2 regions of the Staphylococcus ureilyticus genome follow, and region 2 is predicted to be linked to the other one. Evidence: predicted binding sites of a transcription regulator. Region 2 holds the regulator's gene; the other holds the start of a gene.
What was found. Region 2 encodes CtsR, which represses protease genes until heat stress. Its sites were predicted from a motif close to ATGGTCAATAAAGGTCAAACA; they were not measured.

Region 1 (11,572 bases), 310 kb from region 2:
AAAATGGTGCTTATTACCAATGTTAAAACTAATTTTAAAAATATATTAAAATGTTATTGAAAAAAACTGCTTTTTGATATTATAATATGCTAATTAGATTTATATATGACGCCTCATATGAGGTGTCTTTTTTTAATATGTTTCAAACGGAGTTGTATTTTCTGAAGCATCAATTTACTTTGTTGACACCAAATAGATTATGACGATTAAGCGTATGCTATTGCAGTCTAAGGTTAGGTACAGCTAAGTATCATATTTAGTACAGGTCATGGCAGATAGTCTATGACATGATTAAAATTTAAATGAAATAGAATGGGAGTGAATCAATGACAGCATTAATAAAAAATCATTATAAAAGTATCATCTTATGTTTAATTGGAACGTTTATCAACGCTATAGGTGTAAATTGCTTTTTACTTGGATCAAATTTGGGTGATGGCGGTACGGTGGGTATTGCGCTAGCCTTAAAATACACTTTGGGATTTTCTCCAGCTTGGTCTTCTTTGATTATTAATACCATAGTCGTTTTTATCGGCTGGAAGTATTTAAGTAAAACAATCGCTGTTTATACCGTTATTTCAAACACGGCACTCTCATTCTTTTTACGAGTAACTGAAAATATTAATTTAGGGATAGATGATTTTGTTATAAATTCTGTATTTGGTGGTGCAATTATAGGAATAGGTGCTGGACTTGTAATTTCTACAGGGAGTACCCTTGGAGGCACATCTGTAATTGCTAAAATTATAAGTAAATACTCAGAAATGAAGACATCTCAAGGTATTTTTATTCTAGATGGCATTGTCGTCTTATCATTCTTGATGGTGTTACCATTAAAGAGTGTCTTGTTTACGATTATTATGCTATTCATTACCGAAAGAGCGACTTCATTTATAATTGAAGGCTTTAATCCTAAAAAAGGCGTTACAATCATATCTAATAAGAATGAAATCATCAGTGACAAAATTAATTCCTTTACTGGTCGGGGCTCAACTTTATTAAATGGAAAAGGTGGTTATGCAAAAACGGAAACAACGATATTATATGTTGCTGTGCCGCAATCTCAGGTGACAAGAGTGAAAAAATTAGTCAATGAAGTAGATGAAAATGCCTTTTTAGTTATTCATGATGTGCGAGATGTCTTAGGCAGCACGTTTATCAATGTAAAGTAATAGTGTTATGCTTAAGTTATTAAATATTGATAAATAAATATAAAATCATTTTCACAAAATCTTAAACGCATAAATGTTGAAATTTAAGCGTTTTGAATAACAGCGAGTTTCAAATCTACTGGTTTGGTATTTTTCAAGGTGTGAAAATAAAAAAAGACTTTCATCAACGGATAGTAAATGTCAATGAAAGCCCGAAAACTTCAATGTTCAGTTTGATGGTTTTAAGGAAGATTATCCAAAATATCCCCTCGAAGGGAATCGAACCCCTATTCTAAGAACCGGAATCTTATGTGTTATCCATTACACTACGAGGGGTAAATAACAATAATATTAGTGTACAAATCTTATAAGTGTTGGTCAACAATAATTTATAATGTTTAATGAAATTCTAAGCGTTATTTTTTGACCATATTTGACTTTTAGGTTAAAATAAATTTATCAGTTAGAAATAAGGAGGCAATATTAATGAATTTAATACCTACAGTAATTGAAACTACAAACCGTGGGGAACGTGCTTATGATATTTACTCACGTTTATTAAAAGACCGTATTATTATGTTAGGTTCACAAATTGATGACAACGTAGCCAACTCTATCGTATCACAATTATTATTTTTACAAGCACAAGATGCTGAAAAAGATATCTATCTTTACATTAACTCACCGGGTGGTAGTGTAACTGCTGGATTTGCTATTTATGATACAATTCAACACATTAAACCAGATGTGCAAACGATTTGTATTGGTATGGCTGCATCTATGGGTTCATTCTTACTTGCAGCAGGAGCAAAAGGTAAACGCTTTGCTTTACCAAATGCTGAAGTAATGATTCACCAACCACTTGGTGGTGCGCAAGGTCAAGCAACTGAAATTGAAATTGCCGCTAATCATATTCTGAAAACACGTGCTAAATTAAATAAAATTTTAGCTGAGCGCACAGGTCAATCAATTGAACAAATTGAAAAAGATACTGACCGTGATAACTTCTTATCAGCAGAAGAAGCTAAAGAATATGGTTTAATCGATGATGTTATGGTGCCAGAATCATAATATATCGCGTAAGCTAATAATGACATACAAGTAACAAAAAACAAGTCACGACAATGTACGACCATTTCTAAAATGCATGATGCATATACGATGTGGTTGACATGTGTGGCTTGTTTTTTTAATAATATTTTGAAAGTATGATTAGTGTTTATTTAAGAGATTTTGTTTGCTTTTATAAATTAAAATAATCGAAATGACTAACGTCAATAATCCAATGATTACTAAAGACATAGAAATGACGATCATAATAGCAGGTTTTTCAAATGCCAAAATACCATTGGTGATGAGGAGTAAACCTGCAATGAATAATAAGATATGGCTAATACTATCTTGTTTCATTTTTAAATAGTCCCTTTCTTAATGAACTAAATTTTCTAGTGCTAGTTTCAGATTTGGGTATTTGAATTCAAAATCTAGTGCTTCCAACTTATTAGGTAAAACTTTTTGAGTATCAAGTACAACTGTCGACATTTCACCTAAGATAAGTCTGAGTGCAAATGAAGGTACCCATGTATAGTGTGGGCGATGAACTTCTCTTGCAATGGTATAACCAAACATATTTTGATGTTCTGCAATTGGTGATGTGAAATTAAATACACCGCGTGCTTTTTCATTATTTATGGTATAGAGTATCGCTCTTGTTAAATCTTCAATATGAATCCAAGAATACCATTGTCTACCACTACCTATTTTACCACCGACATTTAAATCATAAGGTAATTTCATCAACGGTAATGCACCACCTTGATTTGATAGTACCATTCCAAATCTGCCAATAATTACTCGTGTGCCTAATGATTCAAATTGACGTGCTAAACGTTCCCACTGATATACCACTTCAGATAAAAAATCAAATGGTAATGTTTGATACAGCTCAGTATATGTACGTGTTAAATCAGGTTTGTAATAACCTACTGCGCTGGCGTTAAAGAATACAGCTGGCTTTTGCTTTCTGTTTTTAAAAAGGTCGTATAGTGCCTGAGTAGATTGTAATCGACTTAACATAATATTTTGTTTATGTGAGGAGGTCCAGCGATTATTTAAGCTAGCACCGGCTAAATTGATCACGATATCAATATCTGAAATTTGGCTTTCCCAATTCGGTTCTGACCAGTTAACATATGTGATTTTAGGATGTGATGTAGCATTGTTTTGTCTTGTTAATATCGTGATTTTGGAATCACTTTGTTGTATTGCTTCGATTAGCTGAGTACCTACTAGACCAGTACCGCCTGTAATTAGATAGTGTTTCATAGTATCACCTCATAGAATTGTAGTATGGAATCGTTCAGGCTTTAAATGCAAGTAAATCTCATAAAGAGTATGACAAAATTTATTCGAATTTTGTTCAAAAATATGTCATTTACTATGTCAAAGATGTATTTAAAATAAAATCATATGTCGTTATAATAAAGGTACCTTCGATATTAATTAATCATCTCTTAATTATTTCGAGTATACCCCATAATATACTAGCGAAGGTAAAATTTTGACTCCCTTTAGTAGAGGCCTATACGATTATCGTGTAGGCCTAATTTTTTATGATTCTTAATATACATCATTGAATCGGCAGAAATTATTTTGATGTCATTATAATAGTGTAATTGAAGTACTACATATTATAAAATAAATAAGCCGATAATGCCAAAAGCGATTAAAAACAAAAATAGCACAAGTATAAAAAGTTTATAGCGCGTTTTAATTGGGATTTTTGATTCATCATTATCATTTACGCTCATCATATGACGCAAATGGGTAGGCTTTTGTTGTGATTGATTTGATTCATTAAATAAGTCGTACTTTTTCAAAATCTAGTCACATCCTGTTATGATATTATTGATAGTAAAAGAATAATTTAAATAAAAGTATTGAAACAATATTCGAAATTAGATTAGTATTAAGTTGAAGCTACAATAAAAGTGTTGTATGTGATTATTTTACTATAGTTTGGAAATCAAAGTAACAACTACATTAAAATGTGGTTAATAAGGTTGTTTAATCAATGAAATAGTGTAAAATATAGTTCTAACATGAAGTTAAATGCCATTTGAAAATGATGATTTGATATAAATTGAAGTGAGGGGAGCATATGCCTAAGCATAATCAAAATAACAATTTTGATGACAAAGATAATAAAAAAATGAGAGGTTTCGCAAAACTCATCAGTGGATTGATTGTCCTATTACTTATAGGTGGGTTAGTTTTTGCAATTTTTGCATTCGTAGATCATTCAAATAAAGCCAATGAACGTTTGGCAGACCAAAAACAAGAAGAAAAAGACAAAAAGAAAGAAAAAACTAAGGAACAAAAAGACAAGAAAAAAGAAAAATCAACTGAAGAAACAAACCAAACACAACAAACCCAACAGACACAGCAAACACAACAAGTTCCTCAGACACAACAGACGCAACAAACCCAACAGACACAGCAACCTAGAACACAAGAAAGAAGAACTACGGAAGAAAAAGATTCACCTGAAAAAACGAAGGAAGAACGTACTACTGAAGAACGCTCAACAGAGGAAAAAACAAGCGAACCTTCAACAGAAGAAAAAACAACAGAAGAAAAGACGAGTGAACCTTCTACTGAAGAGCGCACATCTGAGCCTTCAACAGAAGAGAAGACGAATGAACCTTCTACACAACAACGCAGTACGCAACAAAATACTCAACAACGTTCAACGCAAAATAATAATTCAAACTCAGAAAAAAGTTCGCAATCATCTGATGAAGATTAAATATAAAAAGAAAATTATATTTATAGAACACGCGCTGTCACATACAGTGCGTGTTTTTTTATAAATATTAATGTGAATTAAGCACTAGAATGAAACGCAGATTATCATTCGTAGTAAGAATCATATGAAACAAAGAAAAGAATGATTAAAATAATAAGCTCACTAAATATGAAATGAATGACAAAAGCAGTATGCTTGATAAGCAGCCACCTAAACAACCAAATGGACCTAAATGACAACCAATGTGTTTGTTGTAATTAAATGATTGATATGGATTTTTTTGAGAATGTTCTTTCGTTTGTTTAAAGTAATCGTCATCTTTGTATCTTTTATCTTCTGGGTCTATAACTTCTGGGTGTTTATTGTTAGACATGTATATTCCTCCTGAAAAATAACTCATTAAATTTATATTTATTTTAAGCATAATTGGAGATTGTTTCAAAGAAACGCATGTTGATGATGGTTTAACATATAATTAAAAAATGTCATGTGGAAAATGATTAATAAAAAAAGAAAATGGGTAAAATATTTCTATAGAGAATAGAACTATAAAAGTATAAATTTCACTTTATTTAAGACCGAAGTATTTCTCTTGCTTTTTTAAATGTATAGTAGTATTATAGCAAATATAAGAGGTTATATTTTTTTGTCCCAGTAGGGACGTAAAAAGTCAATCTATGGTTAGAACTTGACCCTTGTATATAGAAACGGAGGAGGTTAGTAGTGAAGAACTTGATAAAAATTCAACAAAAGCTTGTCCCAGAAATTGTTGAAAAGATGTATCGTCGTTTTTCAATACTCACTACTATCGCTCAGTATCAACCCGTCGGTAGACGTAGTTTAAGTGAATATATGGATTTAACTGAAAGAGTGTTGCGTTCTGAAACAGATGTTTTAAAGAAACAAGCACTTATCAAAGTTAAACCTACAGGTATGGAAATCACTGAAGCTGGTGAAACGACAGTACGCCAACTCAATAGTTATTTTAACGTTTATTCAGATGATCATCACCTTGCGCAAATTATCAAAGAAAAATATGGCATTAAAGATGTTTATGTCATTCCTGGTGATTCAGACACTGATAAAACGGTTAAAATTGAATTATCTAAACAAGCCGGACAGCTAGTTGAAGATGTTTTATACGATCATGCAACTGTAGCAGTTACTGGTGGCTCAACAATGGCATACGTAAGTGAAGCTATGCATCGGCAACCTTACGACGTATTTTTTGTACCTGCAAGAGGTGGGCTTGGTGAAAATGTTGTATATCAAGCCAATACGATTGCAGCCAGTATGGCTCAGCAAACAGATGGAGATTATACAACGCTTTATGTACCAGATAATGTCAGTGAAACAACGTATAATACACTTATGTTAGAGCCTTCAGTGATACACACTTTAGAAAAAATTAAAGAAGCAAATATTACAATCCACGGCATTGGTGATGCGCTGAAGATGGCGCGTAGACGTCAATCACCTAGTGAAGTTATTGAAAAACTTCAACATCACAATGCCTCGGGAGAAGCATTTGGATATTATTTCGATGAACAAGGGCAGATCGTTCACAAAGTAAAAACGATCGGACTTCAATTAGAAGACCTTGTATCGAAAAAGTTTATCTTTGCCGTTGCTGGGGGTAAATCAAAAGGAGAGGCAATTAAAGCTTATCTTTCGATTGCACCCCAAAACACTGTGTTAATCACAGATGAAGGAGCGGCAAGTATTATCGCGAATAATAGTAATAAAAAGTGATTCCACTTTTTAAATATCATTTTAAAGGAGGCCATTATAATGGCAGTTAAAGTAGCAATTAATGGTTTTGGTAGAATTGGTCGTTTAGCATTCAGAAGAATTCAAGATGTAGAAGGAATCGATGTAGTAGCAGTAAACGACTTAACAGATGATGAAATGTTAGCTCATTTATTAAAATATGACACTACACAAGGTCGCTTCACAGGAGAAGTTGAAGTTGAAGAGAATGGTTTCCGCGTTAACGGATTAGAAGTTAAATCATTTTCTGAGCCAGATCCAAGCAAATTACCTTGGGGAGACTTAGATATCGATGTAGTATTAGAATGTACTGGTTTATTTACAGATAAAGAAAAAGCAGAAGCACATATCAATGCAGGAGCTAAAAAAGTATTGATTTCAGCACCAGCTAAAGGTGACTTGAAAACAATCGTTTACAACACTAACCATGATACTTTAGATGGTTCAGAAGACGTTGTTTCAGGTGCTTCATGTACTACTAACTCATTAGCACCAGTTGCTAAAGTCTTGAATGATGAATTTGGTTTAATCGAAGGTTTCATGACTACAATTCATGCTTACACTGGTGACCAAAGCACACAAGATGCGCCTCATAGAAAAGGTGACAAACGTCGTGCACGTGCAGCTGCTGAAAACATTATCCCTAACTCAACAGGTGCTGCTAAAGCTATCGGCTTAGTAATTCCTGAAATTGATGGTAAATTAGACGGTGGAGCACAACGTGTACCAGTTGCAACTGGTTCATTAACTGAATTAACAGTAGTTTTAGACAAAAATGTAAGTATCGAAGACGTAAATAACGCAATGAAAAATGCATCTAACGAATCATTCGGTTATACTGAAGATGAAATCGTTTCTTCTGATGTAATCGGAATGACTTACGGTTCACTATTTGATGCAACTCAAACACGTGTTATGACTGTTGGAGATCGTCAATTAGTTAAAGTAGCAGCTTGGTATGATAACGAAATGTCATACACTTCACAATTAGTACGCACATTAGAATATTTAGCAAGTCACGCTAAATAATTTGATGCTCACTTTAGTTTAACAAGTATAGCGTTGTGAAATTGAATCAATAAGCTTAGGAGTAAGCGGGGAGCTCAACGCTTCTCCGCTTATTTTACTTTATTCATCCATCTAAAGGAGGAAGATTACATGACAAAAAAAATTGTATCTGATATCGAGTTAAAAGGTAAAACTGTACTTGTACGTGCAGATTTTAACGTACCTATGAAAGACGGTGAAATTACGGACGACAACCGTATCGTTCAAGCTTTACCAACTATAAAATATATTATAGAGCAAGGTGGTAAAGTCGTTTTATTCTCTCACTTAGGAAAAGTTAAAGAAGAAAGTGATAAAGCAGAATTAACTTTAAAACCTGTAGCTAATGCATTAGCTGAAAAATTAAATAAAGACGTGGCATTTGTTCCTGAAACACGTGGAACACAATTAGAGCACTCAATTAAAGATTTAAATGAAGGTGATGTGCTATTAGTTGAAAATACACGTTTTGAAGATTTAGAAGGTAAAAAAGAGTCTAAAAATGACCCTGAATTAGGTGAATACTGGGCATCTTTAGGTGATGTATTTGTAAATGATGCATTTGGAACGGCACACCGTAAACATGCGTCAAACGTAGGTATTGCAGCTCACTTAGAAACTGTAGCAGGTTATCTAATGGAAAAAGAAATTAGATATATCGGCGGCGTTGTAGAAAACCCAGATAAACCTGTAGTTGCAATTCTTGGTGGCGCTAAAGTTTCAGATAAAATTGGTGTAATCACTAACTTATTGAAAATAGCAGATAAAGTGCTTATTGGTGGCGGTATGTCATACACATTCTTCAAAGCGCAAGGTAAAGAAATCGGCTTATCTTTATTAGAAGAAGATAAAGTAGACTTTGCAAAAGAATTGTTAGAAAAAGCAGGAGATCAAATTGTATTACCTGTAGACTGTAAAGTTGCAAAAGAATTTTCTAATGATGCAAAGATTACAGAAGTTTCCGTCGATAACATTCCTGCCGACCAAGAAGCGATGGATGTTGGTCCGAAAACTGTAGAATTATTCAAAGAAAAACTACAAGGCGCTCATACAGTAGTTTGGAATGGACCTATGGGTGTATTTGAATTCAGTAATTTCGCAAAAGGTACAATTGGGGTTTGTGAAGCAATTGCTGAAATGAAAGATGCAAACACAATTATCGGTGGTGGCGATTCAGCTGCAGCAGCGATTTCATTAGGATATGCTGATGACTTTAGTCACATTTCAACTGGTGGCGGTGCTTCATTAGAATATCTTGAAGGTAAGGAACTGCCAGGTGTCGTTGCGATTGCTAATAAATAATCGTTAATTTACGAGCAAAACTTGATTAAAAATTAATCATAATTTACTAATAGGAGTGTATATAATGAGAAAACCAATTATTGCGGGTAACTGGAAGATGAACAAAACAGTTCAAGAGGCTAAAGATTTTATTAATGAATTACCAGCATTACCAGATACTAAAGAGGTAGAATCTGTCATTTGTGCTCCAACAATTCAATTAGATGCCTTAGTAACAGCAGTTAATGAAGGTAAAGCACAAGGTTTACAAATTGGTGCACAAAATGCTTTTTATGAAGATAATGGTGCATTTACAGGTGAAACATCACCAGTAGCATTAGCTGATTTAGGCGTAAAATACGTTGTTATTGGACACTCTGAGCGTCGTGAAATCTTCCATGAAACAGATGAAGATATTAACAAAAAAGCACATGCCGTATTCAATCATGGTATGACTCCCATTATTTGTGTTGGTGAAACAGACGAAGAACGCGAAAGTGGCAAAGCTAATGAAGTTGTTGGCAACCAAGTGAAAAAAGCTGTTGAAGGATTATCTGAAACACAATTGAAACAAGTTGTCATTGCTTATGAACCAATTTGGGCAATCGGTACTGGCAAATCATCAACTGCAAAAGATGCCAATGAAATGTGTGCATTTGTAAGAGAAATGATTGCAGACTTATCAGGACAATCAGTTGCTGATGCAACACGTATTCAATATGGCGGTAGTGTTAAACCTAACAACATAAAAGAATACATGGCAGAATCAGACATCGATGGTGCATTAGTAGGTGGCGCATCACTTAAAGTGGATGATTTTGTACAATTGTTAGAAGGTGCAAAATAATATGGCTAAACAACCAACTGCATTAATTATTTTAGATGGTTTTGCAAATAGAGAAAGTGAGCATGGTAATGCTGTGAAACTAGCTAATAAACCTAATTTTGACCGTTATTATAATCAATATCCAACAACACAAATCGAAGCGAGTGGCTTGGATGTTGGACTTCCTGAAGGTCAAATGGGTAATTCAGAAGTTGGACACATGAATATTGGCGCTGGACGCATTGTTTATCAAAGTTTAACACGTATCAATAAATCTATTGAAGATGGCGATTTCTTTGAAAATGATGTATTGAACCAGGCGATTCAACACGTAAAAGGCAATCAATCAGCACTTCATATTTTTGGTTTATTGTCAGATGGTGGTGTGCATAGTCATTACAAGCATCTATTTGCTTTATTAGAATTAGCCAAAAAGCAAGGCGTTGACAACGTTTATGTACACGCGTTCTTAGATGGACGTGATGTTGACCAAAAATCAGCACTTAAATATATCGAAGAAACAGAAGCTAAATTCAAAGAATTAGGCATTGGCCAATTCGCATCTGTTTCAGGTCGTTATTACGCAATGGATCGTGATAAACGCTGGGATAGAGAAGAAAAAGCTTATAACGCAATTCGTAACTTTGGCGGAGAAACATTTGAATCAGCTAAAGCTGGTGTTGAAGCAAACTATGCTAAAGATTTAACTGATGAATTTGTCGAACCATTTATCATTAAAGATCAAAATAATGGCGTGAATGATGGAGATGCAGTCATCTTCTATAACTTCCGTCCTGATAGAGCTGGTCAACTGTCTGAAATCTTTACAGATAAAGCGTTTGAAGGCTTTAAAGTAGACCAAGTTAATGACTTATTTTACGCTACATTTACAAAATATAATGATAATGTAGATGCAAAAATTGTTTTTGAAAAAGTCGACTTAACAAATACAATTGGTGAAGTTGCACAAGATAATGGCTTGAAACAGTTACGTATAGCGGAAACTGAAAAATTCCCGCATGTCACTTATTTTATGAGTGGTGGTCGCAATGATGAATTCGAAGGTGAACGTCGTAGATTGATTGACTCACCTAAAGTTGCAACTTATGATCTTAAACCAGAAATGAGTGCTTATGAAGTCAAAGACGCACTGATTGAAGAGTTGAATAAAGGTGACTTAGACTTAATCTTATTAAACTTTGCCAATCCTGATATGGTGGGGCATAGTGGTATGCTTGAACCTACAATCAAAGCGATTGAAGCAGTTGATGAGTGTTTAGGTGAAGTCGTAGATAAAATTATTGATATGGGTGGTCATGCCATCATTACAGCTGACCATGGTAACTCAGATATGGTACTCACTGATGATGAGCAACCAATGACAACACATACGACTAACCCTGTACCAGTGATTGTTACTAAAGAGGGTGAAACTTTACGTGAAACAGGTCGACTAGGTGATTTAGCGCCTACACTATTAGATTTGTTACAAGTAAAACAACCTGAAGACATGACTGGTGAATCACTTATCAAGCATTAAAATAATATAAACACAATATGGTCCAAAGACCAGAAATATAAGGGCGTGTCATTGTTTAAGATTTGCTTAAATGACTGATGGCACGCATAATCAAAATGAAGTAATTAAATTATTTGTATTTATAGTATTTATAGCTATAATAAAGATGA
Region 2 (11,572 bases):
TAGATTAAGTTATTAAGGGCGCACGGTGGATGCCTTGGCACTAGAAGCCGATGAAGGACGTTACTAACGACGATATGCTTTGGGGAGCTGTAAGTAAGCTGTGATCCAGAGATTTCCGAATGGGGGAACCCAATACGAGTTATGTCGTATTATCGATACGTAAATACATAGCGTATCGAAGGTAGACGCGGAGAACTGAAACATCTTAGTACCCGCAGGAAGAGAAAGAAAAATCGATTCCCTGAGTAGCGGCGAGCGAAACGGGAAGAGCCCAAACCAACGAGCTTGCTTGTTGGGGTTGTAGGACACTCTATACGGAGTTACAAAGGAATAGATTAGACGAAGCATCTGGAAAGATGCATCAAAGAAGGTAATAATCCTGTAGTCGAAAATCTGTTCTCTCTTGAGTGGATCCTGAGTACGACGGAACACGAGAAATTCCGTCGGAATCTGGGAGGACCATCTCCCAAGGCTAAATACTCTCTAGTGACCGATAGTGAACCAGTACCGTGAGGGAAAGGTGAAAAGTACCCCGGAAGGGGAGTGAAAGAGAACTTGAAACCGTGTGCTTACAAGTAGTCAGAGCCCGTTAATGGGTGATGGCGTGCCTTTTGTAGAATGAACCGGCGAGTTACGATTTGATGCAAGGTTAAGCAGTGAATGTGGAGCCGTAGCGAAAGCGAGTCTGAATAGGGCGTTGAGTATTTGGTCGTAGACCCGAAACCAGGTGATCTACCCTTGACCAGGTTGAAGTTCAGGTAACACTGAATGGAGGACCGAACCGACTTACGTTGAAAAGTGAGCGGATGAGTTGAGGGTAGCGGAGAAATTCCAATCGAACCTGGAGATAGCTGGTTCTCTCCGAAATAGCTTTAGGGCTAGCCTCAAGTGATGATTATTGGAGGTAGAGCACTGTTTGGACGAGGGGCCCTTCTCGGGTTACCGAATTCAGACAAACTCCGAATGCCAATCAATTTAACTTGGGAGTCAGAACGCGGGTGATAAGGTCCGTGTTCGAAAGGGAAACAGCCCAGACCACCAGCTAAGGTCCCAAAATATATGTTAAGTGGAAAAGGATGTGGCGTTGCCCAGACAACTAGTATGTTGGCTTAGAAGCAGCCATCATTTAAAGAGTGCGTAATAGCTCACTAGTCGAGTGACACTGCGCCGAAAATGTACCGGGGCTAAACATATTACCGAAGCTGTGGATTGTCCGTAGGACAATGGTAGGAGAGCGTTCTAAGGGCGTTGAAGCATGATCGCAAGGACATGTGGAGCGCTTAGAAGTGAGAATGCCGGTGTGAGTAGCGAAAGACGGGTGAGAATCCCGTCCACCGATTGACTAAGGTTTCCAGAGGAAGGCTCGTCCGCTCTGGGTTAGTCGGGTCCTAAGCTGAGGCCGATAGGCGTAGGCGATGGATAACAGGTTGATATTCCTGTACCACCATGAATCGTTTTAAGCGATGGGGGGACGCAGTAGGATAGGCGAAGCGTACGATTGGATTGTACGTCCAAGCAGTAAGACTGAGTGTTAGGCAAATCCGGCACTCATAAGGTCAAGCTGTGATGGGGAGAGGAAATTGTTTCCTCGAGTCGTTGATTTCACACTGCCGAGAAAAGCCTCTAGCTAGATTTATGGTGCCCGTACCGCAAACCGACACAGGTAGTCAAGATGAGAATTCTAAGGTGAGCGAGCGAACTCTCGTTAAGGAACTCGGCAAAATGACCCCGTAACTTCGGGAGAAGGGGTGCTCTTTAGGGTTCACGCCCAGGAGAGCCGCAGTGAATAGGCCCAAGCGACTGTTTATCAAAAACACAGGTCTCTGCTAAACCGTAAGGTGATGTATAGGGGCTGACGCCTGCCCGGTGCTGGAAGGTTAAGAGGAGTGGTTAGCTTCTGCGAAGCTACGAATCGAAGCCCCAGTAAACGGCGGCCGTAACTATAACGGTCCTAAGGTAGCGAAATTCCTTGTCGGGTAAGTTCCGACCCGCACGAAAGGCGTAACGATTTGGGCACTGTCTCAACGAGAGACTCGGTGAAATCATAGTACCTGTGAAGATGCAGGTTACCCGCGACAGGACGGAAAGACCCCGTGGAGCTTTACTGTAGTCTGATATTGAAATTCGGTACAGCTTGTACAGGATAGGTAGGAGCCTTAGATACGTGAGCGCTAGCTTACGTGGAGGCGTTGGTGGGATACTACCCTCGCTGTATTGGATTTCTAACCCACACCATTAATCATGGTGGGAGACAGTGTCAGATGGACAGTTTGACTGGGGCGGTCGCCTCCTAAAGAGTAACGGAGGCGCTCAAAGGTTTCCTCAGAATGGTTGGAAATCATTCATAGAGTGTAAAGGCACAAGGAAGCTTGACTGCGAGACTTACAAGTCGAGCAGGGTCGAAAGACGGACTTAGTGATCCGGTGGTTCCGCATGGAAGGGCCATCGCTCAACGGATAAAAGCTACCCCGGGGATAACAGGCTTATCTCCCCCAAGAGTTCACATCGACGGGGAGGTTTGGCACCTCGATGTCGGCTCATCGCATCCTGGGGCTGTAGTCGGTCCCAAGGGTTGGGCTGTTCGCCCATTAAAGCGGTACGCGAGCTGGGTTCAGAACGTCGTGAGACAGTTCGGTCCCTATCCGTCGTGGGCGTAGGAAATTTGAGAGGAGCTGTCCTTAGTACGAGAGGACCGGGATGGACATACCTCTGGTGTACCAGTTGTCGTGCCAACGGCATCGCTGGGTAGCTATGTATGGACGGGATAAGTGCTGAAAGCATCTAAGCATGAAGCCCCCCTTAAGATGAGATTTCCCAACTTCGGTTATAAGATCCCTCAAAGATGATGAGGTTAATAGGTTCGAGGTGGAAGCATAGCGATATGTGGAGCTGACGAATACTAATCGATCGAAGACTTAATCAAATTTAAAAGTTTTGTTGGTTAAACTAAATTTTACTTACAATCTAGTTTTGAGTGTATAAATTTTATACATGACATTGTCTGGTGACTATAGCAAGGAGGTCACACCTGTTCCCATGCCGAACACAGAAGTTAAGCTCCTTAGCGCCGATGGTAGTCGGACTTACGTTCCGCAAGAGTAGGACGTTGCCAGGCAAGTAAATAGGATGCGATGAGCCGAGACCGAAAGGTCTCTTTTTTACGTAAAAGGAGCTTAACTTCCCAGTTCGAAGAACTGTAAACTGACAAAAGAAAGCGTTTGAAGCTGACGAAGTAAACGAGAGACGAAACGAGCTTACAAGCGGTAAGTGAGTGAGGAAAGCGTGAAATAGTAAAAGGAATGCATGAGCAAAAACTCATGCATAAGTACCGCTATCTCAATAAATTGAGAGTGGTACTTTACGAGCGCTTGGCTGAAGTCAGGAAAGGTCCTTAGCGCCGATGGTAGCTGACTTACCTTCCGCAAGAGTAGGTAAAGAGGAATGCATGAGCTAAAGCCCATGCATAAGTCACAGTATTTCAATAACATATAAATTTATAAGAAATATAAAAGTCGAACTATCAATAATATATACTAGACTGTCAGTGTTTTGATTAGTGCGTCTGTATGTTCTTTGAGTTGGGATATCGGAATACCACCGAAACCTAGAATAAATTTAACTGTGTTTTGATCACTATCATATTTACTAAATGGTATTATATTTAAATCATTTTCCTTTGCACGTTCTAAGCATTGCCCCATAGTCAAATGATTTTTGACAGTGAGTGTAAAATGCATACCAGCTAAAGCACCATCTATTTTTAATTGCGATTGATAAGGCGTTAATGCATTTAAAATTGTTGTTAGTTTATGGCGGTACACGTTCCTCATTTTATTAAGATGCCTTTCAAAACTGCCTGATTTCATAAAGAGTGAAATCATTTTTTGTGTATGTGCCGGCACTGTGTTTCCTTCTTTATTTGCCAAGTTGTCATATTTTGAAAGTAAATTATTTGGTAAAACTAAATATGCAATTCGACAGCTTGGAAATAATGATTTGGAAAAGGTACTAATATATATGACCTTATCTTTAGTGTCTAAACTTTGTAGAGCAGGTATTGGTTTACCGAAGTAGCGAAACTCAGAATCATAATCATCTTCAATAATATATCTATCAGTACTTTGTTGTGCCCAATTGATGAGTTGGGTTCTTTTTTTTAAACTCATAACATAGCCTGTGGGGAATTGGTGTGATGGTGTGACATATGCGATATTATTATTGGATTTCTGAAAGGACGTAATTTCTATTCCTGTACTATTTACAGGTACTTGAAGATAAGCAATTTGCTTTTTATCTAGTACTTGCTTAATGGGTGGATAACTAGGATTTTCTATTAAAAAACGACCGTCATTTAAAATGTCAGTTAAAAGATTTATAAGTTGTTCTGTTGAAGAACCGATGATAATTTGTTCAGGTCTACAGTTAACGCCACGACTATTAAATAAGTAATGTGCAATTTCTTGTCTTAATGAAATCTCGCCTTTTGAATTAACATGTTGTAGTAAATCAATTTCTTCATCTTCAAATGCATCTTTTGCATATTTTCTAAATTGTTTCATAGGGAAGTATTCTGCATCAATCTCTGATAAATTAAATGCCAGTGAACGGACTGATTGTGTCACTTCATGATTATTTTTTGAGTTATTATGATGTTGGGATTGGTCCATATTTCTTGCGATAACAGGAAGCGTTTCTATATCTGAAACAAAATAGCCTGAACGCGGTTTGGAGTAAATATATCCTTCATCTAATAAGAGCTGATACGCATGTTCAATTGTTGTATTGCTTACAGATAAATGTTGGCCTAATGCACGTTTAGACGGAAACTTATCTTCAGATTTGTATTGACCTTCTATGATTTGTTGTTTTAAATTTTCATATAAATTAATATAGAGATGATTTTTAGACAATAAACTGACCTCCTAAATTATTTTGAAAGTGTACCTTTTTAAACACCAGTTTATCTTTTAAAATGAATTTAATCAACTAAGTAAAGGGGTAAATAAAATGTCTAAATTTACTGGATCAGAAAGAGTCAAAAGAGGAATGGCTGAAATGCAAAAAGGCGGCGTCATCATGGACGTTGTCAATGCTGAACAAGCGAAAATCGCGGAAGAAGCAGGGGCAGTTGCTGTAATGGCGTTAGAACGTGTTCCTTCTGATATTAGAGCAGCTGGTGGTGTTGCTAGAATGGCAAATCCTAAGATTGTTGAAGAAGTAATGAATGCTGTTTCTATACCTGTCATGGCTAAAGGTCGTATTGGTCATATAACAGAAGCACGTGTACTAGAAGCAATGGGTGTTGACTATATTGACGAATCAGAAGTCTTAACACCAGCTGATGAAGAGTACCACTTACGTAAAGATACTTTTACAGTACCATTTGTTTGTGGCTGTCGTAATTTAGGTGAAGCAGCGCGTCGCATAGGTGAAGGAGCGGCAATGTTACGTACGAAAGGTGAACCTGGTACTGGTAATATCGTTGAAGCTGTTAGACATATTAGACAAGTCAATGCTGAAGTGAGTCGCATAACAGTTATGAATGATGATGAAATTATGACGGAAGCTAAAAACATAGGTGCACCTTTTGAAGTATTAAAATCAATTAAAGAAAACGGTAAATTGCCAGTGGTGAATTTTGCAGCTGGTGGTGTAGCAACACCTCAAGACGCTGCTTTAATGATGGAATTAGGTGCAGATGGTGTATTTGTTGGTTCTGGTATTTTTAAATCAGAAGATCCTGAAAAATTTGCAAAAGCAATTGTACAAGCTACGACGCATTACCAAGATTATGAATTAATTGGTAGATTAGCTAAAGAGTTAGGTACAGCAATGAAAGGTTTAGACATTAATGATTTGTCACTAGAAGAACGTATGCAAGAGCGTGGTTGGTAATATGAAAATAGGTGTTTTAGCTTTACAGGGTGCTGTGAGAGAACATTTGAAGCATATTGAATTAAGTGGACACGAAGGTATTGCCATAAAACATGTGGAGCAATTAGAGGAAATTGATGGGCTCATACTACCTGGTGGTGAATCGACAACGTTACGTCGTTTAATGAATTTATATGGGTTTAAAGAAGCATTACAACAATCTGAATTACCTATGTTTGGCACTTGTGCAGGGCTTATAGTTATGGCAAAAGATATTGTTGGTGAAGAAGGATATCTCAACAAATTAGATATTACGGTCCAACGAAATTCATTTGGCAGACAAGTAGATAGTTTTGAAAGTCATTTAAATATTACTGGCATTGCAGAAGATATAGAAGGGGTATTTATCAGAGCCCCTCATATAGCCCAAGTCCATGGGAATGCCACAATATTGAGCTCGGTTGGTGAGAAAATAGTAGCAGTTCAAGAAGGACGCTATTTAGGTGTTTCTTTCCATCCAGAGTTAACAGAAGATTATCGCGTAACGCAATATTTCATTGAACATATTGTTGCAAAGGCTACAATTGAGCAAGTTTAATATAACATAAAAAAAACAGGTCAATTCCAAAATGGATTGACCTGCTTTTTGTCAGTTTAATTAGATAAAGAAACCTGCGATTGCTGCAGAAATAAATGACACAAGTGTGGCACCAAATAAAAGTTTTAAACCAAAACGTGCTACCATATCACCTTTTTCATTATTAAGCGATTTGATTGCGCCAGAAATAATACCAATAGAACTAAAGTTAGCAAAAGATACAACAAAGACAGAGATTACACCTTTTGCGTGTTCACTGATATTTTTAACTTCATTTAAGCTTTGCATGGCTACAAATTCATTAGATAGTAATTTTGTTGCCATAATAGAACCAGCTTGAACAGCATCGTCCCATGGTACCCCAATTAAAAATGCTAATGGTGCAAATATAAATCCAATTAAAGTTTGGAAATCCCATGTAATACTTCCACCTGAAGCTGCAGTGAAAATAGCACTTACAACACCGTTTAACAAAGCGATAATTGCTATATAACCAATCAGCATCGCACCAACGATTACAGCAACTTTAAACCCATCTAAAATGTATTCCCCTAACATTTCGAAGAAGGACTGTTTTTTCGTCTCACTTTCTTCAACGATTAATTTATCTTCTTTTACATCTACTTTATATGGATTAATAATAGAAGCAATGATAAACCCGCCAAATAAGTTTAGTACTACTGCAGTAACTACATATCTAGGCTCGATTAATGTAAAATAAGCACCGATAATAGAAGCCGATACCGTAGACATCGCGGAAGCAGTCAATGTATAAAGACGTTGTTTAGGGATATGTGCTAATTCTTTTTTGAGTGAAATGAAAACTTCTGATTGACCCAAAATTGCTGCTGCTACCGCATTATATGACTCTAAGCGACCCATCCCATTTACTTTAGAAATGGCTAAACCTAAATAGTTAATAATGAATGGCAGTATTCTTGTGTATTGTAAGATACCAATTAATGCTGAAATAAAAACGATTGGTAATAATACATTGAAGAAGAATGGAGGATTTTTAGGATCTACAAATTCAAATCCACCAAATACAAAATTGACACCTTCAGCAGCTTTAGCTAATAAGTAATTAAAGCCATCTGAAATGCCACCAATGACCGTAATACCAAATTTTGTTTTTAATAATATAAAAGCAAATACAAGTTGTATTACGAGTAATAAGCCAATGTATTGCCAGCGAATATTTTTTCTGTCAGAACTAAAGAGTAAAGCTAACCCAAGAAACACAGCAATACCAATTAAACCGATAATAATATGCATAATAATTCATCCCTTTAAATTTTTTCTTAACTCCTATAATACAATAAACAAGCGCTTACTTACATCCAAAATTGAAAAAATTTAAAACATATTGGTTGAAAAAGGTCAAAGTTGGTCATATAATATAGTCAAAGAAGGTCAAAAGAGGTGATAATCATGCATAACATGTCCGACATCATAGAACAGTACATTAAAAAATTATTTGAAGACACCAATGAAGACGTTGTTGAAATTCAACGTGCCAATATTGCACAGCGGTTTGACTGTGTGCCTTCTCAACTAAACTATGTGATCAAAACACGTTTTACAAATGAACATGGTTATGAAATAGAAAGTAAAAGAGGTGGCGGTGGTTATATTCGAATCACTAAAATTGAAAACAAAGATGAAACAGGTTACATTAATCATTTACTTCAACTCATCGGACCATCTATTTCACAGCAACAAGCTTATTACATCATAGATGGTTTATTAGATAAAGCATATATCAGTGAACGCGAAGCAAAAATGATTTACGCTGTAATCGATAGAGAAACTTTAAAAATGGATGTATTATCAAGAGATATTATACGTGCTAATATAGTGAAACGAATATTACATGTAATAAATTATTATTAAAGAAATTAAGAGAGGTGTTTGGTCGTGCTGTGCGAAAATTGTCATTTAAATGAAGCAGAAGTAAAGTTAGCAGTTAAAGGGCAAGATGGTGTACATGAAAAATGGGTTTGTGCCACATGCGCACAAGGCGGTAACCCATGGACTCAAAACCAACAAATGCAGTCACAAGATGACATTGAAGGTGCGTTTGTAGTAAAACAAATATTACAACATTTAGCAGCGAAACACGGTATTGATTTCGATGAAATTGCATTTAAAGAAGAAAAGAGATGTCCTACTTGTCAAATGACATTAAAAGATATTGCGCATGTTGGTAAATTTGGTTGTGCAGACTGCTACGCAACTTTTAAAGATGACATTGTCGATATTGTACGACGTGTACAAGGTGGTCAAATCGAACACACTGGAAAAACACCACGCTCTTCACATAGAAAGTTAGCTTTGAAAAAACAAATAGAAGAGAAAACAACTTATTTAAATCAGTTAATTGAAGAACAAAATTTTGAAGAGGCTGCAGTTGTTAGAGATGAAATTAAGGCATTGAAAGAAGACAGCGAGGTGAAACATGATGAGTAAGAATGATATCAGCACCCACATTAGTGAGTGGATGAGAGACGAAGCAGAAAGTCCAATCGTAATGTCTTCGAGATTGCGTTTGGCTAGAAATTTAGAAAATCATGTACACCCTTTGATGTTTGCATCCGAACAAGATGGTAATAGAGTGATAAATGAAGTTCAAGATGCGCTTCCTAACATGTTTATACAGAGGTTAGGCACGATGGACCAGCAGAGTAAATATAAACTTGTAGCGAAACATCTTATCAGTCCCGAGTTAATAAAAAGACCTGCTGCTGCAGTACTTTTAAATGAAGATGAATCTTTAAGCATTATGGTTAATGAAGAAGATCATATACGAATTCAAGCCATGGGAAATGATTTATCATTACAAACATTATATGAAAAAGCTTCCGCACTGGATGACACATTAGACAGTGAATTAGATGTAAGTTTTGATGAAACACTCGGTTATTTAACAACATGTCCGACGAATATCGGTACTGGTATGAGAGCCAGCGTAATGTTACATTTACCGGGACTTACGATTATGAAGCGGATGAATAGAATCGCTCAAACAATCAATCGTTTTGGATTCACAATAAGAGGTATCTATGGCGAAGGTTCCCAAGTATACGGTCACATTTATCAAATTTCCAATCAACTGACGCTTGGAAAAACAGAAGAAGAAATTATTGAAAGTTTAACTGAAGTAGTACAACAAATTATTAACGAAGAGATGCAAATTCGCGAACGACTTAGCAAGCATAATAAAATTGAAACTTTAGATAGAGTATATCGTTCGTTAGGTATCTTAAAATATAGTAGACTAATATCTATGGAAGAAGCATCATTTAGATTAAGTGAAGTGAAATTAGGTATAGATTTAGACTATATTGATTTAAAAGACTTTAAGTTTAATGAGTTGATGGTTGCTATTCAATCACCATTCTTATTAGATGATGAAGATGATAGAACAGTTAACGAAAAAAGAGCAGATATTTTAAGAGAACATATAAATTAGGAGGTCATGCTATGTTATTTGGTAGACTGACAGAACGTGCACAACGTGTATTGGCACATGCTCAAGAAGAAGCAATTCGCTTAAATCATTCAAATATAGGAACAGAACATTTACTTTTAGGTTTAATGAAAGAACCAGAAGGTATTGCAGCAAAAGTGTTGGAATCCTTTGATATTACTGAAGAAAAAGTAGTAACAGAAGTTGAAAAATTAATTGGTCACGGTCAAGAACAAATGGGTGCGTTACATTACACACCACGTGCTAAAAAAGTTATTGAGTTATCAATGGACGAAGCAAGAAAATTACACCACAATTTCGTTGGTACTGAGCATATATTACTTGGTTTAATTAGAGAAAATGAAGGCGTAGCTGCACGTGTTTTTGCTAATCTAGACTTAAACATTACGAAAGCACGCGCGCAAGTAGTGAAAGCTTTAGGAAGTCCTGAAATGAGCAATAAAAATGCGCAGGCAAACAAATCTAATAATACACCAACTTTAGATAGTCTTGCTCGTGACTTAACAGTAATTGCTAATGATGGCACGTTGGATCCTGTTATTGGCAGAGATAAAGAAATCACACGTGTCATTGAAGTGTTGAGTAGACGTACTAAGAACAACCCAGTATTAATTGGGGAACCAGGTGTCGGTAAAACGGCAATTGCTGAAGGTTTAGCACTTGCAATTGTTAATAATGAAGTTCCTGAAACACTTAAAGGTAAACGTGTGATGTCATTAGATATGGGAACAGTCGTTGCTGGTACGAAATATCGTGGCGAATTTGAAGAGCGTTTGAAAAAAGTAATGGAAGAAATTCACCAAGCAGGTAATGTCATTCTGTTCATTGATGAGCTACACACATTAGTAGGTGCTGGTGGTGCAGAAGGTGCAATTGATGCATCAAACATCTTAAAACCAGCATTAGCTCGTGGCGAATTACAATGTATCGGTGCGACTACACTTGATGAATATCGTAAAAACATTGAAAAAGATGCTGCGTTAGAACGTCGTTTCCAACCTGTTCAAGTAGATGAACCAACTGTTGAAGATACGATTGAAATCTTAAAAGGATTACGTGATCGTTATGAAGCACATCACCGCATCAACATCTCTGATGAAGCTTTAGAATCAGCTGCAAAACTAAGTCATCGCTATGTGTCTGATCGTTTCTTACCAGATAAAGCGATTGACTTAATTGATGAAGCAAGCTCAAAAGTAAGACTAAAAAGTCATACAACACCACCAAACTTAAAAGAGCTGGAACAAGAAATTGAGCAAGTGAAAAATGAAAAAGATGCAGCTGTACATGCACAAGAATTTGAAAATGCAGCTAATTTACGTGATAAACAAACTAAATTAGAAAAACAATACGAAGAAGCAAACAATAATTGGAAAAATAGCCAAAACGGTGCGAACACATCCTTATCTGAAGAGGATATCGGTGAAGTTATCGCTGGTTGGACTGGCATTCCATTAACAAAAATTAATGAAACAGAATCTGATCGCTTGCTTAACTTGGAAGATACGTTACACAAACGTGTCATTGGTCAAAAAGAAGCAGTAACATCAATCAGTAAAGCAGTAAGACGTGCAAGAGCAGGATTAAAAGATCCTCAAAGACCAATAGGT

Region 1: clpP (ATP-dependent Clp endopeptidase proteolytic subunit ClpP) is a predicted target of CtsR. The motif match lies at 1,572-1,592, and genes of this name have one in related genera.

What each region holds. Positions count from the first base shown of each region.
Region 1 is NZ_CP094825.1:545,159-556,730, forward strand. It holds gene MUA21_RS02530 (YitT family protein) at 327-1,172, shown strand; tRNA gene MUA21_RS02535 (tRNA-Arg) at 1,416-1,487, opposite strand; gene clpP (ATP-dependent Clp endopeptidase proteolytic subunit ClpP) at 1,638-2,222, shown strand; gene MUA21_RS02545 (hypothetical protein) at 2,364-2,561, opposite strand; gene MUA21_RS02550 (TIGR01777 family oxidoreductase) at 2,580-3,476, opposite strand; gene MUA21_RS02555 (hypothetical protein) at 3,842-4,030, opposite strand; gene MUA21_RS02560 (DUF4887 domain-containing protein) at 4,312-4,959, shown strand; gene MUA21_RS02565 (hypothetical protein) at 5,105-5,332, opposite strand; gene MUA21_RS02570 (sugar-binding transcriptional regulator) at 5,737-6,711, shown strand; gene gap (type I glyceraldehyde-3-phosphate dehydrogenase) at 6,751-7,758, shown strand; gene MUA21_RS02580 (phosphoglycerate kinase) at 7,888-9,078, shown strand; gene tpiA (triose-phosphate isomerase) at 9,143-9,904, shown strand; gene gpmI (2,3-bisphosphoglycerate-independent phosphoglycerate mutase) at 9,906-11,423, shown strand.
Region 2 is NZ_CP094825.1:235,054-246,625, forward strand. It holds rRNA gene MUA21_RS01070 (23S ribosomal RNA) at 3-2,923, shown strand; rRNA gene rrf (5S ribosomal RNA) at 3,001-3,115, shown strand; gene pdxR (MocR-like pyridoxine biosynthesis transcription factor PdxR) at 3,534-4,910, opposite strand; gene pdxS (pyridoxal 5'-phosphate synthase lyase subunit PdxS) at 5,008-5,895, shown strand; gene pdxT (pyridoxal 5'-phosphate synthase glutaminase subunit PdxT) at 5,897-6,472, shown strand; gene MUA21_RS01095 (NupC/NupG family nucleoside CNT transporter) at 6,533-7,747, opposite strand; gene MUA21_RS01100 (CtsR family transcriptional regulator) at 7,904-8,365, shown strand; gene MUA21_RS01105 (UvrB/UvrC motif-containing protein) at 8,390-8,941, shown strand; gene MUA21_RS01110 (protein arginine kinase) at 8,934-9,944, shown strand; gene MUA21_RS01115 (ATP-dependent Clp protease ATP-binding subunit) at 9,956-11,572, shown strand, end outside.